DNA from 2 places in the Aliivibrio sp. 1S128 genome. Region 1 is predicted to be linked to the other one. Evidence: predicted binding sites of a transcription regulator. Region 1 holds the regulator's gene; the other holds the start of a gene.

Region 1 (8,102 bases):
ACGTTCAGTGGCAATCGCACTGCGTAACCGCTGGCGTCGTATGCAACTTAACCCTGAGTTGCGTGCTGAAGTAACCCCAAAAAATATTTTAATGATCGGACCAACGGGTGTTGGTAAAACCGAAATTGCCCGTCGTTTAGCTAAATTAGCAAACGCGCCTTTCATAAAAGTAGAAGCCACAAAATTCACCGAAGTGGGTTACGTAGGCAAAGAAGTCGACAGCATTATTCGTGACTTAACTGACGTGGCAATAAAAATGACACATCAGCAAGCGGTAGAAAAAGTAAAATTCCGTGCTGAAGAACAAGCTGAAGATCGTATTCTCGATATTTTATTACCACCGGCTCGTGATGCATGGGGTAAAAATGAAGAAAGCGATAATGACTCAGGCACTCGCCAATCTTTCCGTAAAAAATTACGTGAAGGTAAGCTAGATGACAAAGAAATCGAAGTGGATGTTGCGGCTCCTCAAGTTGGCGTAGAAATCATGGCTCCTCCTGGTATGGAAGAGATGACAAACCAACTTCAAGGTATGTTCCAAAATCTATCTGGTGGTGAAACAACTAAAAAGCGTAAGATGAAAATTAAAGATGCGCTTAAAGCCCTATCTGAAGAAGAAGGCGCTAAATTAGTTAACCCTGAAGAATTAAAAGAACAAGCGATTTTCAACGTAGAAAACCACGGTATCGTCTTTATTGATGAGATAGATAAAATCTGTAAAGGGTCTAACTCCCAGTCTGGTGACGTATCTCGTGAAGGTGTGCAACGTGACCTACTTCCATTAGTTGAAGGCAGCACAGTAAGCACTAAGCACGGTATGGTAAAAACAGATCACATGTTATTTATCACTTCAGGTGCATTCCAAATGGCTAAGCCATCGGACCTTATCCCTGAACTACAAGGTCGCTTACCAATTCGTGTTGAACTTGAAGCATTAACTGCGAATGATTTTAAACGTATTCTTACCGAACCAAATGCATCGTTAACAGAGCAATACATCGCTTTATTAGCAACAGAAAATGTTAATCTTGAGTTTACTGAAGATGGCATTACTCGTATTGCAGAATCCGCATTCCAAGTAAATGAAAGCACAGAAAACATTGGCGCACGTCGTCTGCACACCGTGATGGAACGCCTAATGGAAGAGATCTCTTATGACGCATCCGAAAAAGATGGCGAGAGCCTAACGGTAGATGCCGCTTACGTAACATCTCGCTTAGGTGATCTGATTGCTAATGAAGATCTAAGTCGTTTCATTCTATAATTGACGACGAATACTAATTCCAGTAATTATCTGTTCATTATTACTGGTTAAACAATAGTTAAAAATAAAGCCTCATACATCAAAATGTATGAGGCTTTTTCTTTGGAAAAAATAATCTAAGCAATCACTTCCCAAGAATGTGTCATCTCAATGCCTTCACCTAGCATTAAACACACAGAACAATATTTCTGTAATGAATCAGCAGTGACTCGCTCAACCACCTTAGGATCGAGATTATCTCCACTCACTTCAAAGTGAATGTTAATATGAGTAAACAACTTCGGCGCGGTTTCACGACGATCACTTGATAGCTTTGCAACGCAACCAAGTACGGCTTGATTTGCTGATTTTAGACCATCAACAACATCAACAGAACTGCATCCACCGGCAGCCATTAACACTAATTCCATTGGGCTTGGTGCTTTTTCTCCACCATTACCATCCATTACAACAGAGTGACCAGATTGAGATTGACCTAAGAAAGTAAATCCATCAATCCATTTAACTTCAGCGTTCATAAAAGCCTCTTTACTACATAAAAGGAAAACTCGTGATCCATTTCACGAAACTGTGCCCTTGGTCGCACATTTCATACGATCAAAGTCAAGAAATCAACGGCGAAACAGGGTATGATTTTATCAATTATCCCAACGAACATGCAGCCTTGTTCCGATAACCATATTGTATAGGCCAAACTGATATTTGGCTCAGTTATTTTAAAATGGACATCGCCTACTTGGCAAACGCAGAGGAAGTATAAAAGTATGGTTCTAGGTAAACCTCAGACAGACCCAACATTAGAGTGGTTCTTATCTCATTGTCACATTCATAAGTACCCATCAAAAAGTACTTTGATTCACGCGGGTGAAAAAGCTGAGACTCTTTACTACATCGTAAAAGGTTCTGTTGCTGTACTAATTAAAGATGAAGAAGGAAAGGAAATGATCCTTTCTTACCTAAACCAAGGTGACTTCATTGGTGAACTTGGCTTGTTTGAAGAAGGTCAAGAACGTTCAGCATGGGTTCGTGCAAAAAGCCCTTGTGAAGTTGCTGAGATTTCATTTAAGAAATTCCGTCAACTTATCCAAGTAAATCCAGATATTCTGATGCGTCTTTCTGCTCAAATGGCAACTCGTCTACAAATCACTAGCCAAAAAGTGGGTGATTTAGCATTCTTAGACGTTACAGGCCGTATCGCTCAGACTCTACTGAATCTAGCTAAACAACCAGATGCGATGACTCACCCAGATGGCATGCAAATTAAGATCACTCGTCAAGAGATCGGTCAAATTGTAGGTTGTTCACGTGAAACTGTTGGCCGTATCTTGAAGATGCTTGAAGAGCAAAACTTGATCTCTGCACACGGTAAAACAATTGTAGTTTACGGTACTCGTTAATTTAACGCTTATCTTAAACGAATAAAAACGCAGCCCTTGAGCTGCGTTTTTTTATGCCTAAATTTTAGAATTAACTGTCTGTGCTTTCAAAAATTTTATCAGCAGATGCAGCGACAAATCCTGTATATATCTTCCCACTTGGCAACGTATATCGCTTAGCAAACTCATAAAATCCACCAGGAATTTCAAACTCACCCTCCGTAAAATTCACTTTCACTTTATCCGCCATTGTTGATGACTGTTCTAAGTAAACCTCAGGAGAGCCTTTCACTTCACCACCCACTTCGTTCATTGCAAAACCTGCATCACGTAAGTGTTGGTTCACATCAACCACTTCAGAGAACGCTTCAAGCTGATTAACGTAAACCGTAAAGTGATTAGCGCCATAACCATGAGCCGCTAACCAAGAAGCGTACTCACTTTCCTTCGCTAATACTTGATAGTCTTCGAAACTTAATGTCCAAGGCCTACCGGAAGAAAGAAAATCACTGGTGGCAAAATAGTGGGCTGGTACTTGTTCAACCAAGCCATGAATAATGTCCTGTATTTCAGGTGATAACTCTTCTACTAATAATTCACTAATAAAAACGAGTGGCGCATTAGGATCTGGGTGCTCAAAATGCTGCGCTTTCAGTTTTTTAGCTTCAAAGTCATAAATCTCACACGCTTTATAGCCTATTGCTAAAAATGGTGCAGCAAGAGTCTGTAATCCAACTTTAGGTAAATTAAACGTACGTAGCGCAATATGATCGTTAATCAGTTCATCGTTATTAGACAGTAATTGATGCACCTTCCCAGCAGATGGGGATAAGCGCGCAATATAATCTTTCCACAATGACGAAAATAAAGAATTTACATTATTCATGTTTATCGCCTCTTATAGAGTTAAACCCGGAGAGAGTTGTGCAGGTATTTCACATGCATCGCCTTCCATTGATGCCATTGGATATGCACAGTAATCCGCTGCGTAATACGCACTTGGTTTCATATTGCCAGAGGCACCCGGACCACCAAATGGCGCGTCACCACTTGCTCCCGTCAATTGACGGTTACGATTTACAATACCAGCACGAATATGCTCTACAAAATATTCCCACTCACTGTCATCCGTGGAAACAAGGCCTGCCGATAATCCATAACAAGTGTCATTAGCAAGCTTTACGGCTTCTTCTAATGTCTCGTAACGCACCACTTGCAGTAATGGTCCAAAGTATTCTTCATCTGGTAATTCAGCAACGTTAGTCGCGTCAATAATACCCGGTGAAACAAAGGCATGACCTAAGCTTTTGGCTTCAAGTAAAGACTCTCCACCCAAAGCTTGTAAATTCTTCTGAGCATTGAGAATAAACTCTGCTGCTGCGACTGATATTTGCGATCCCATAAACGGAGCGTTATCAGCAAACGGTTGGTCAACAACGATGCTTTTTGCCACCTCAACAAGGCGAACTAACAACTCATCGCCTGCTTTTCCAATAGGGACATATAAGCGACGCGCACACGTACAACGTTGACCCGCACTAATGAATGCCGATTGAATAATGGTGTAAACTGCCGCTTCTTGGTCGCCAAAATCTTTTGAAATAACCATCGGATTATTACCGCCCATTTCTAGAGCCAGCATTTTTCCGGTGTCTCCTGAAAATTGGCGATGCAGGATATGTCCAGTATTCGCACTACCGGTAAATAACAGGCCATCAATACCTTTAGCTCCCGCTAGCGCTTCACCCGTTGAACGAGCACCTTGTACTAGGTTAATCACACCATTTGGCAAGCCTGCTTGTTGCCATAATTTCATGACGACTTCACTGGTCCATGGCGTTTGCTCTGAGGGTTTTAGCACGACAGTATTACCTGCTAGCAGTGCAGGAACAATATGACCATTAGGAAGGTGTCCTGGGAAGTTGTACGGCCCAAAGACAGCCATAACACCTAAAGGTCGATGTCTAAGTACAATTTTATTTCCAGCAGCTTCACGCTCTTTATAGGGCGTCCTTTCATGATAAGCACGGATAGAAATTGCGATCTTACCCACCATTGCGCCCGCTTCTGTTTTAGTTTCCCAGAATGGCTTACCCGTTTCTTTCGCTATCACTTCTGCTATCAGATCAGTATTCTCTTTCACTAATTCTGCAAAACGCTCAACGATTGCTTGGCGTGCTTCAAAAGGCTGTTTTTTCCACTCAATAAAGGCATGACGTGCAGCACTGACCGCTGACTCAACCTGAGCTTTGGTTGCGCTGTCTCCTTCCCACACTACTTCACTGTTGTACGGGCTTACTGATTGTATTGTTTCACCATTACCTGAAACCCAATCCCCTGCAATCCAATGTGTCATATCCTTTGTCCTCTATTGAGCTAATAAACGTACGTAATCACCCACATTAACTTGTAAAGCCGTTGCTGCTTCTTGTGTTAAATGAACGGTATCAGTCGCTTTATCATAAGCGGCGGTGGTTGCTGTTGCTCTGAAATTCTCAAACGATGTATTTGAAATTAAATACTGTTGTGAGCTGTTATGTTCAGTAATAATTACTTTAGCTTTAAATGAATTTTTCACTGATTCAATGCTGCGTAAATCACATTCAACCGTCGGGCCAGCATCAAAAATATCGACATAACCACGACAACGAAAACCTTCATTCTCTAATAGTTTTAATGCGGGTTTTGTATTGTCATGAACCTTACCAATAACTTCCTGTGCTTCTTTACTTAATAAATTAACGTAAATCGGTAACTTAGGCATAAGATCGGCAATAAAGCCTTTATAACCAATACCTGTTAGGTAATCAGCTTCCGTAAAGTCGATAGAAAAAAAATGCGTCTGTAGCCACTTCCAAAATGGCGACTCTCCTTCCTTGTCTGACACACCACGCATCTCTGCAAAAATGGTGTCAGAAAAACGATGGGGGTGCTCGGCCATCATTAAAAATCTAGCTTTAGACATTAAGCGACCATTAAGACCTTCACGAAATTCAGGACGTAAGAAAAGCGTGCAAATCTCAGTACTACCCGTGTAGTTACTACCAAAAGTCAGCACTTTAACCACATTATTCACATTGAGTTTTCTTGAAAAATGAACGACTTTACTGATGTGATAATTATAAAAGGGAGAATCTAAACCAACCGCAGCTTCAATTCCTGTGGTACCAGTAACCTCACCAGAAACTGAATCTTCACCAACCATTAAATAGCCTTCCGTTCCAGGGGCTTGGACCTCTTTTTGAAAACTACCAATAGAATGATCTATTCGATTTCGTAATTGTTCTTCATTCACTGGTAACGATGTAAAACCATGTCCTGATTCTACTGCACACTGGTGAAGTGCAGGATAATCTTCCTGAGTGATAGGACGAATAACAAGCATCAATATTCCCTCCGATGCGATGTTTCATAGGCGGTGCTAAGTCCAATAAATATAACTTCAAGGCTATCTATTGGAATAAACACGGTAGAGTATTGCGTTGATTTTTAGATAGATAAAAAGAGGGCCACTCAAACGCCTGAGTTGCCCAAATTCCTGTTTGTATCTATTTTTCTAATGATGAAAGCGCTTTATCTAAACGTTCAAATCCTAAATCTACGTCTTCTTTTGTAATAACAAGAGAGGGAGTAAAACGAACCACATTGACACCAGCAACAAGTACCATTAAACCTTGCTCTCCAGCGGCAACAAGAACATCACGAGCACGGCCTTGCCACGCTTCATTTAATGCAGCACCAAGTAATAGGCCTTTGCCTCGAATTTCGGCAAACATATCGTATTTTGTATTTAAGGTTTCTAGTCCATCACGGAACCATTGCTCCCGTTCTTTTACGCCTGCCAATGTTTCAGGTTTTGATACCTCTTCAACAACGGCTTCAGCAACAGCGCACGCTAACGGATTACCGCCATACGTTGAGCCGTGAGTACCCACTTTTAAATGCTGAGCCAATTCTGTCGTTGTCAGCATGGCACCAATAGGGAAACCACCACCTAACGATTTTGCTGTGCTTAAAATATCAGGCGTAACCCCTAAACCTTGATAAGCATAAAAGTCGCCCGTACGACCGTTTCCGGTTTGTACTTCATCAAAGATAAGCAGCGCGTTGTATTTATCACACAGGGCTCTCACGCCTTCCACAAATTCAGTAGTTGGTGAAATAAGCCCCCCCTCACCTTGCAGTGGTTCCATCATGATCGCACAGGTTTTTTCCGACATGTGCGCTTCAAGTTCTTCTAAATTATTGTATTCAAGATGAGAAATATCACCTGGTTTAGGGCCAAAACCATCAGAATACGCAGCTTGTCCACCAACCGTTACCGTAAAGAAAGTTCGACCATGGAAGCCTTGTTTAAAAGCAATAATTTCACTTTTTTCTGCGCCGTGAACATCAACCGCCCAACGACGAGCAAGCTTCAATGCCGCTTCATTCGCTTCTGCACCAGAGTTAGCAAAAAATACTTTTTCAGCAAACGATACTTCTGTTAGCTTTTTCGCTAAACGAATCGCGGGCTCATTGGTCATCACATTACTTAAATGCCACAACTGTTGAGATTGCTCTTGCAGTGCAGTGACCATTACAGGATGACAATGACCAAGACAGCTCACTGCGATACCACCAGCAAAATCAACGTATTCTTTACCGGCTTGATCCCACACTCGTGCACCTTTCCCTTTCACTGGAATGACTTCCATCGGGTTATAGCAAGGTACCATTACATCATTAAAATCTTTACGTTCGACTTTTGAATTGGTCGTCATCACATTTTCCTTCTGCGTATGCCGTTTTTCAGCATAGTATTTACAAATCATTAACCTTTTCAATAGCACAAAATTCTTTTTTTGAACTAAAAAAGTTCCATTATCTATTGAGAAGTGACTGATAATTCAGTTTATTAGAATGGTTATGAAATAAAGCTATAGCAGGTGAGTAGATAAGTAAACGAATTTATAAGAATAGAAGACACAAAGTTTATGCATAAATCTTCATATAAATAAGCAGAAAAAAAGACGAAAGAAAAAGTAAGAAGAGTGAACTAGATCGCTATGGATATGAGAACTCATTACAGATCATTAACTAAAGAATAGTCTAAAAGTTTCATATTAATTCACTTGTATAAATTTAAAATCTAAAAATGCAACAGGTATTTATGAAGCAATATCAAAATATCCAAAAAAAAGAATTCTCAAAAGTTATAACTAAGATCAAAAATATAAGGATTAGTTATATTAATTAAGAGCCTAATATGAAAAAGACTATATTAGCAACACTTGTTGCTGGAGCATTCATCAGCCACTCGGTTGTTGCTCAAGTTGAAACATTGCCATCGTTAGAAGTTCAAACCCGTGCTGTTATCGAGAAAATACATCAACTTGCTTTAGATCCTAAAAATATTATTCAACGTGAAGATCGGCGCTATGTGACATTCAAAGGCAAAGAGTATCAACTCAACTTTGAAA
Region 2 (8,102 bases), on a different contig from region 1:
GGGGTTTTATTCATCACAAAAGGGCCGTTTAATTACTTTGAGTTTAAAACGTTATCGGCACGAGTGATGACGGTATTGATCGCCATGTTCTCCACAGTATTTATTGCCAGTATCACCGCTATTTTGACCAGTTCACTCACATTAGAACAATTAAGATTTGATGTGAAAAACGTGAATGATTTATCTAAGCTCAGAACAGGAACAAAGCAAGCCACAACGGCATCACTATTGTTGGCTGATCACAGTATTGCTCATGAAAATTATCAAACTATGGATGAGTTATTATTGGCATTAGAAAATGATCAAGTCGATGCGATTGTTGCCGATGATGCAGTACTTCGCTACATGATAAAGAAAGGAAAGGGAAAAAATAACTTTTCTGATTTAGTTGTATTGCCATACCAACTTGAAAAACAGAATTATGGTCTAGTTTTAATTGAAAACAGCGAATATGAAGAAGATATTAATCGCGCCTTACTGCAGATCCGAGAAACAACAGAATGGCACCAGATATTACTAGAATATTTTACTGAGAAGTAGAATTGAATGATTAATCGTATTTTATTGTTCAAACATGTCTACGGAAAATGCAAAATGAACATTCCAAGGGCTATGCATATTAGTCAGTAATATTTGATGGTATCGCTTTAATTCATTGAGATGAATAGAATCTTGTGAATGCAAGGGATGATTATTATTGGCTACCATCGAAATAGGTAAATAACCCACCAAGCCAAGCTCCACTTTTTGAGGAAGAGCATCGTCACAGAGCATAAACCCTATACAGGCTTTTCCTTGGGCGACTAATTCAGAGATATGTTTATTTTCTGCAGTATTAATATGCAGCTCTGTATGAGGAAAAGACAGATAATGGATTGTATCAAAAGTTAGCATGATAATGCATAAACTTAATTAAAAGCACGGCGGCTTTTGTGGAAAGATAGATTATAAATAAAAATTAGGCGCTTATTAATTAAGCGCCTAATTACCTAATACGATACAAACTAGATAGTACGATAGTGTTTTAGAGCTTCACCAAGAGAAAGTGATGCTTGTGTGATGTGAGAAATTTGGTCAGATGATTGCTCTGCGACTGCTTTTACTCTGCTTGACTGAATACGAATATCACTTAATTCTGAGGCGATATCATTAGCTACCGCGCTTTGCTCTTCAGAAGACGTTGAAATTTGAATACTCATGTCCATTAATGCAGTTGCAGAGTTAGCAATAGTGCTTACATTATTACCGATATCTGAAATCAAATTACTGCTTGTGTGAGCTTGGTTTACCGTCTGTTGGGTGATGTTCGCGATATGTTGGCTTTCTGATTGCAATTTCTCAATCATCACTTGAATTTCTACAGTAGCCGCTTGAGTTCTACTTGCTAATGTTCTTACTTCATCAGCAACAACGGCAAAACCACGACCTTGTTCTCCAGCTCTAGCCGCTTCAATGGCAGCGTTTAATGCAAGCAGATTAGTTTGTTCAGAAATTGCATTTATTGTAGTTATAACATCGTTAATGTGAGTGGTATTCTCATTCAGAGTAGCCACTGAATTTGATGTTTTTTCAATGTACTGAGACAGTTGAGCAATTTCATTAATAGCTTGCTGAACGCGTTCGTCACTCGAATTAATGTGCTTAGCGTCTTGATCGGTTTGCGTGGTGGCTTTTTTAGCAATACTAGACACTTCTTGTGCTGATGCTGTCATTTGTTCCATTGCGGTTGCAACTGAATCGAGAGATGCATATTGATTTGCTATTTGTTCCTCGCTTTGTTTCATTTCTTTTTCAAAAGAAGAAGAGGTACGAGTAAGTGTCTCTACATTATCTTTTACACTAACAACAAGCTCGGTAAGCGTGTCCATCGATTTATCTAAAGCACACCCAATGCTACCAAACTCATCACGACCAGGATGAAAATTTAATCGTGAAGTAAGATCGCCAGCACCGATTTTCTCTGTAGTTGTAAATAGAACCCATAATGCACCACCAAGGAAAGTGGCAACCCAATAGATAAAAATACCGACAGGAATAGCCCACAGATAAGTTAAGAAAAAAGAAGTAAGGGCTTGTTGCTTTTTACCATTCTCAAGTGCTTTTACATTTTCTGTTAAGGAGAATGCCTGACCAGAAGAGTGAGATGCACTTGCAGTAACCGTTCCGTTAATATATTTAGTTGATTGAACACGGTTACTTTTAACAAGAGATGATGAAAGTGTATCAACATCGGGGTTGGATAATATGCCTTGAAGTTTATATTCTACAGCAGTAATGGATTGAGCTTCAATTTGTTCAATACTGTTGAAATAGCGAGCGCCTGCTGTTGATGTTATTGCGATTAAAAATAATCCAAAAATCACCCACATCTTATCATTAACTGACATTTTTATAAATAGTCGATCAATTGTCCTAAATTCTACTTCTTTCATGAATCCCCCAGAATAAAATAATATTGCATGAGTTTGACTTAATAAAAACCAATTTAATGTGCTAAGACTCACTTTGCTGTGAAATGGAATCACCGTTACTTTATTTTAGTGACACATCTATCATTTTGTTATTTACTGGCTAGTAATGACTTTGGGGTAAGCACTAGTGAACTTATCTCATTTTAAATGCAGTATTTTTGCTATCATTTATTTTAACTGTCTGAGTAGATGTTATTATCCGCCGCCCAGATACCCTTTGAGTTAAAGGACAAGAGAGATGCATGATCGTGCCAGCCAAATGGTGATATTTTACGCCCTAGCCAAAGCGGGAAGCTTTACTGCTGCCGCAAAACAAATGGGCGTATCTACCTCTCATGTGAGTAAGCAGCTGGGAATATTAGAAGCAGAGCTTAACGTTAAGTTAGTACAGCGCACGACACGCTCGTTAACACTGACTGATGCAGGGCAACAGTTCTATTTGTATTGTGAAAAGATGTACAGTGCGATGACCGAAGCCAGTGCCATTATGGATAATGAACGTGATGATGTCGCGGGCATCTTGCGTTTAGGGTTATCACAGTCTTTTGGTACTATGCATATTATCCCAGCGATAGATAAATTACGTCACCAATATCCAGATCTTCAGGTCGAAGTTCGTTTGTTCGATCATCGTGCAGATATGCTTAAAGACGGTCTAGATCTCTGGGTAACCAACTTTGAAGACTTACCAGAAGGTTACGTTGCACAGCGATTAGCGGATTCGCATTTTGTATTGGCAGCATCACCTGATTATTTGATTGATAAAGCGGTTCCTCATCATCCTCAAGATCTCACTGAGCACAATTGCTTAACGTATCAAAGCCGTCACCGTGATTACAGTAATTGGGATTTCAGTAAAGGTAATGAAGCATTGTGTGTGAAGGTATCTGGTAATTACCGTGTCGATTTAGCTGAAGCGGTAAGAGATGCCGCTATTTCAGGATGGGGCGTGGCGTATTTAGCCAGTTACTTACTTACCAATGAGTTTAATGATGGCAAATTGATTCAGCTTTTACCCGACTGGAAAGCGAGTCAAAAAATGCCAATTTACGCGGTTTACCCAAGCCGTAAACACCTGCCAAGAAAGATAAGTGCGGTGATTGATTTTTTACGAGAGCACATTGGACAACCGCCATATTGGGACAAAGCGCTAATGAAACGGGTTAAGTTATAATCAACGTTTGATTCGTTCAACATTGTCATTGATTAAATAAAATACAGCGCAATGATGTCTTTTTAATCAATGACTTAAATCTATTATCAGCCTTGAAATAAATATCTTTTCCATACGGCAACAATCCCCTTTCTATATTCTTTTCTTATGCTATAAATCAATTAGTTAACGAGGCCTACAAAATGTGATCTAAATCACCATTAACAGAGTGTTAGCAAACCCGACTTGCACGCAAACCTTTGCGCATTAGAATGCAGGCTCATTTTCGATAGCACAGGTTTCTATCATGACATCTTTCCTTGGTATTTTTGCCATTTTACTATTTGCTTACCTATGTTCGACTGATCGCCGTAATATCCCTTTAAGAACTGTCTCTTTGGCGTTTGGTCTACAAATTTTATTTGCTCTGTTGGTACTTTACGTTCCAGCAGGTAAAGAAGTTTTAAACTCAGTAACTGCAGGCGTTTCAGGCGTTATTGAATATGGACAAGAGGGCATTGCCTTTTTGTTTGGTGGTTTAGCAACGGGTAAAGTCGGCTTTGTATTTGCCGTTAACGTTCTTGGTATTATCATCTTCTTCTCTGCCCTTATTTCTGCGCTTTACCATCTTGGTATTATGCCTAGAGTAATCAATTTTATTGGCGGTGGATTACAACGCTTATTAGGCACAGGACGCGCAGAATCACTTGCAGCGACGGCAAATATCTTTGTAAGTATGGTTGAGGCCCCACTAGTAGTAAAACCGTACCTAAAGCACATGAGTGATTCGCAGTTCTTTGCGGTGATGACCTGTGGTTTGGCTTCAGTGGCTGGCGGTACTATGGTAGGTTACGCATCACTTGGTGTGGATCTTAACTTCCTTATCTCAGCGGCATTCATGTCGGCACCAGCTGGCTTATTAATGGCTAAGATGATGGTTCCACCGGGTGATGACGAAAATAATGATGATGAAATTACATCGGTAGAAATCGATCACGCAACCAATGTATTTGAAGCACTAGCTGATGGTGCAATGTCTGGTTTACGTATTGCAGTCGCTGTTGGTACAACGTTATTAGCGTTCGTGAGTGTGATTGCATTGCTAAATGGCTTATTAGGTCACGTGGGTGATTTATTCGGTTTAAATCTGAGCTTTGAATTGATCCTTGGCTATGTATTTGCACCAGTGGCTTTCCTATTAGGTGTGCCATGGAACGAAGCGATCCTTGCGGGTTCATTAATTGGTAATAAGATCGTAGTTAATGAGTTTGTTGCCTTTATTCAGTTGATGGAAGTGAAAGATCAATTAAGTGATCATTCAGTAGCTATTGTGACTTTTGCCTTGTGTGGTTTTGCGAACATTTCAACCATGGCGATTTTGATTGGTGGTTTGGGTAGTTTAGTACCAGAGCGTCGCTCATTCATTGCTAAAATGGGTTTCCGAGCAATCACTGCTGGCGTATTAGCGAACTTAATGAGTGCTGCGATTGCAGGTGTGATTCTTTCTTTATAGAAACGCACAATAAGTTGATTAAATAAAAAAGAGGCGCTCAATTGAGTGCCTCTTTTTTTCGCTAGTTTTGCCATTATTAAGAGGTAGGGTAGAGACTTTAGAAATACAATCCAACACCAACAAGGAAACCTTGAGACGCGGTGTTATAAGTGAATGTGCCTTCATTATCATAATCAACCCAAGTGGATTTATACGCCATGTTTAAATCTGACCATTCGTTCATTTCATATCGCACCCCAGTTAATACCGAACTTGTGAAGCTGGTATCGCCACTTAACCCGGCATCAATACTGGCGTGAAATTGCCATTTATCAGTAATGTCATTTATCCAACGTGCACCAATTAAGTAATCCACCCAATCTTCATTTAAGCTTTTGCTTGACGACAAATTTCCGTTGGTGGTATATAACTTGGCATCAATGTCATTATCCCACCAACGTATACCAAACATATAATCAATAGAACCAAAATCGTATTGATAACGTTTGAAACCTTTGGCTTCTAGTACACCTTGTCGTATTTCAGTCTTACCTTTAAGTAACTCTAGACTCGTGTTAAGTACAGAATTAGTACTCGCGCTTAGGTTCATGTAACTGTAATCAATGTAATAACCCCATTGATTATCATAAATGCCTTCAAGTCTAAGCATAGCCCCCATGTCGATATGATCCATGATGAATTTAGGATCAACATCAACGTCAGCTGAAAGGTTGCCAATCGTACTGTCGCCTCGAATATTGAGTGCAAGCGCATAGATCTCGACACTGTGTTCCCATCCGGATTTTTCTGTATTCATCTCCTCTGAAAAAGCAGAAGTACCAACAAAAGAGAGAGCAAGTAAACTGGTAGAAAGTGCATGAATTCTAGTCATTTTCACATCCTTGTTTTTAGGCTATTTTGTGTTCTTCATATAAAGCCTAGTGTATAAAAAAGTGAAATCCAAACTGAGAGAGAAAAATAAGAAGTCATAACAATTAACAAAACCCTGACAAAAAAACGCTAGACCGACTGGTTTGTATTGTGTATTCTGCAGTCAATCCAATAACGAGGTGACTTATGAAAAACGAAACGATGATTGAAGGTATGGAACATTCATTGACAACAATGAAGGCGGCATTTTCTCAGAGCCCAATGCCTTCGCTTGAACAACGAATCGAAAAACTAACTAAGCTAAGAGTGGCTTTGATTGATCATTGCGACCAGATTTGTGAGTCAATGAATCGTGATTATGGCCAGCGTAGTGAGCAAGATACGTTGATTGCAGATCTACTGCCTTGTATTGGAAATATTGATCACACCATCAGTCATTTGGTTGAATGGATGGCGCCTTCAGTCAGAAACGCAGGCCCATTGTTGTCGTCTTCAAGTGTGGAGGTGGTCTATCAACCAATGGGTGTTGTTGGCATTGTGACTCCGTGGAACTTTCCTATCATGTTATCGGTTGGCCCATTAATCTCAGCCATTGCGGCCGGTAACCGAGCAATGATAAAGATGAGTGAGTTCACGCCAAATACCAACCACGTACTGTCTACACTATTAAGCACCGTGTTTGAGAAAGACGAAGTGAATGTAATTGAAGGTGAAGCGGGTATCTCTGCGCACTTTACAGGACTGGCGTTTGATCATTTATTGTTTACTGGTTCGACTCAAGTTGGACGCTTAGTGATGAAAGCAGCATCAGATAACTTAACACCAGTGACCTTAGAGCTTGGTGGTAAGTCACCAGTGATTATCGCGGATGATGTTTCTATGGAATTAGCCGTAGAGCGCATAATTTATGGAAAAAGTCTGAATAATGGCCAAATGTGTGTTGCACCAGATTACGTATTACTGCCTGAAGATAAAAAAGAAGCCTTCATTACTGAATACAAAAAACAGTACCAAACCTTATTTGCTCGTGGTGTGCATTCAGACAATCTGACTTCTATTGCTAATCAACGTCAGTTTGAGCGCATTAATGGGCTATTGAATGAAGAAATTACGGCGAACACACGAATCGAAGCGTGTCACAGTGACAGCATTGACGAGCCTCAACATCGTTTAGTGACTCACTTAGTAATCAATCCAAGTTTAGAATCAACAATTATGAAGGAAGAGATCTTCGGGCCATTACTGCCTATTTTGACTTACCAACATATAGATGATGCGATTAACCTTATTTTAAACAAGCCACGTCCGTTGGCGTTGTACTTGATGTCATTTGATGAAGTGCTACAGAATCGAATTAAAACCACGGTTCACTCTGGTGGTATGTGTATTAATGATTGTGTATTCCATTTAGCAGTCGATGATGCGCCTTTTGGTGGGATAGGGGAATCTGGTAAAGGTAATTATCATGGACACGAAGGGTTCGTTACTTTTTCACACGCAAAAACAGTGATGACAAGCGGTGATGATCACCAAATAAAACATCTGTTTTCAGTTGGAAATAACGATTTTAAAGCCGCTGTAATGAGCATTATTGGAAAGTAATTCCTATACTTAGTTTATAACCACTTTTTGAGAGTTGAATTATGTTAGAACGTTTTTTTGAAAAAACCATGAAAGCCTATTTATTGGGGACAGGATTTTTAACCGCAACGGCATTCTTGACGTTTTTAGCGCCAGAATGGAGCATGCAAAACCTCTTTTTTTACAACGACGCGATGATGGAGAACAAAGAGTACCTTCAAGCAACTTATCAACATTGGGGGATAATGGTTGGTTGTATTGGTGTGTTGCTGATGTTCTCGGCTAAATACAAACAATTACGTACTTCAACCATGATTTACAGTGCATTTGAGAAATCAATGTTTGTTGGATTATTCTTATATAACGTATGTGTTAATGAATACAGCTGGTTCTATGGATGGAGTGGGGTATTTGCATTGGATGGCTTTGTTACTGTCTACTCACTTGTTTATCTATATTATTATTTAACGCGTGATAAATCAAAAACGCCAGCTCACTTGCGCTAATTTAAATG

Evidence for each region. Region 1 encodes CRP, which controls carbon source genes, mostly activating them, when cyclic AMP is high. Its sites were predicted from a motif close to TGTGANNNNNNTCACA; they were not measured.
Region 2: A6E03_RS12960 (NupC/NupG family nucleoside CNT transporter) is a predicted target of CRP. The motif match lies at 3,829-3,844, and genes of this name have one in related genera.

The regions. Positions count from the first base shown of each region.
Region 1 covers NZ_MAJV01000003.1:281,114-289,215, forward strand. Annotated here, with positions in the region: gene hslU (HslU--HslV peptidase ATPase subunit) at 1-1,264, shown strand, start outside; gene A6E03_RS03110 (OsmC family protein) at 1,381-1,782, opposite strand; gene crp (cAMP-activated global transcriptional regulator CRP) at 2,029-2,661, shown strand; gene A6E03_RS03120 (DUF1338 domain-containing protein) at 2,732-3,526, opposite strand; gene astD (succinylglutamate-semialdehyde dehydrogenase) at 3,539-4,996, opposite strand; gene astA (arginine N-succinyltransferase) at 5,009-6,025, opposite strand; gene A6E03_RS03135 (aspartate aminotransferase family protein) at 6,189-7,403, opposite strand; gene A6E03_RS03140 (M66 family metalloprotease) at 7,889-8,102, shown strand, end outside.
Region 2 covers NZ_MAJV01000102.1:245,060-253,161, forward strand. Annotated here, with positions in the region: gene A6E03_RS12940 (transporter substrate-binding domain-containing protein) at 1-540, shown strand, start outside; gene A6E03_RS12945 (LysR substrate-binding domain-containing protein) at 562-894, opposite strand; gene A6E03_RS12950 (methyl-accepting chemotaxis protein) at 1,005-2,432, opposite strand; gene A6E03_RS12955 (LysR family transcriptional regulator) at 2,710-3,645, shown strand; gene A6E03_RS12960 (NupC/NupG family nucleoside CNT transporter) at 3,932-5,137, shown strand; gene A6E03_RS12965 (hypothetical protein) at 5,235-6,008, opposite strand; gene A6E03_RS12970 (coniferyl aldehyde dehydrogenase) at 6,194-7,609, shown strand; gene A6E03_RS12975 (hypothetical protein) at 7,651-8,094, shown strand.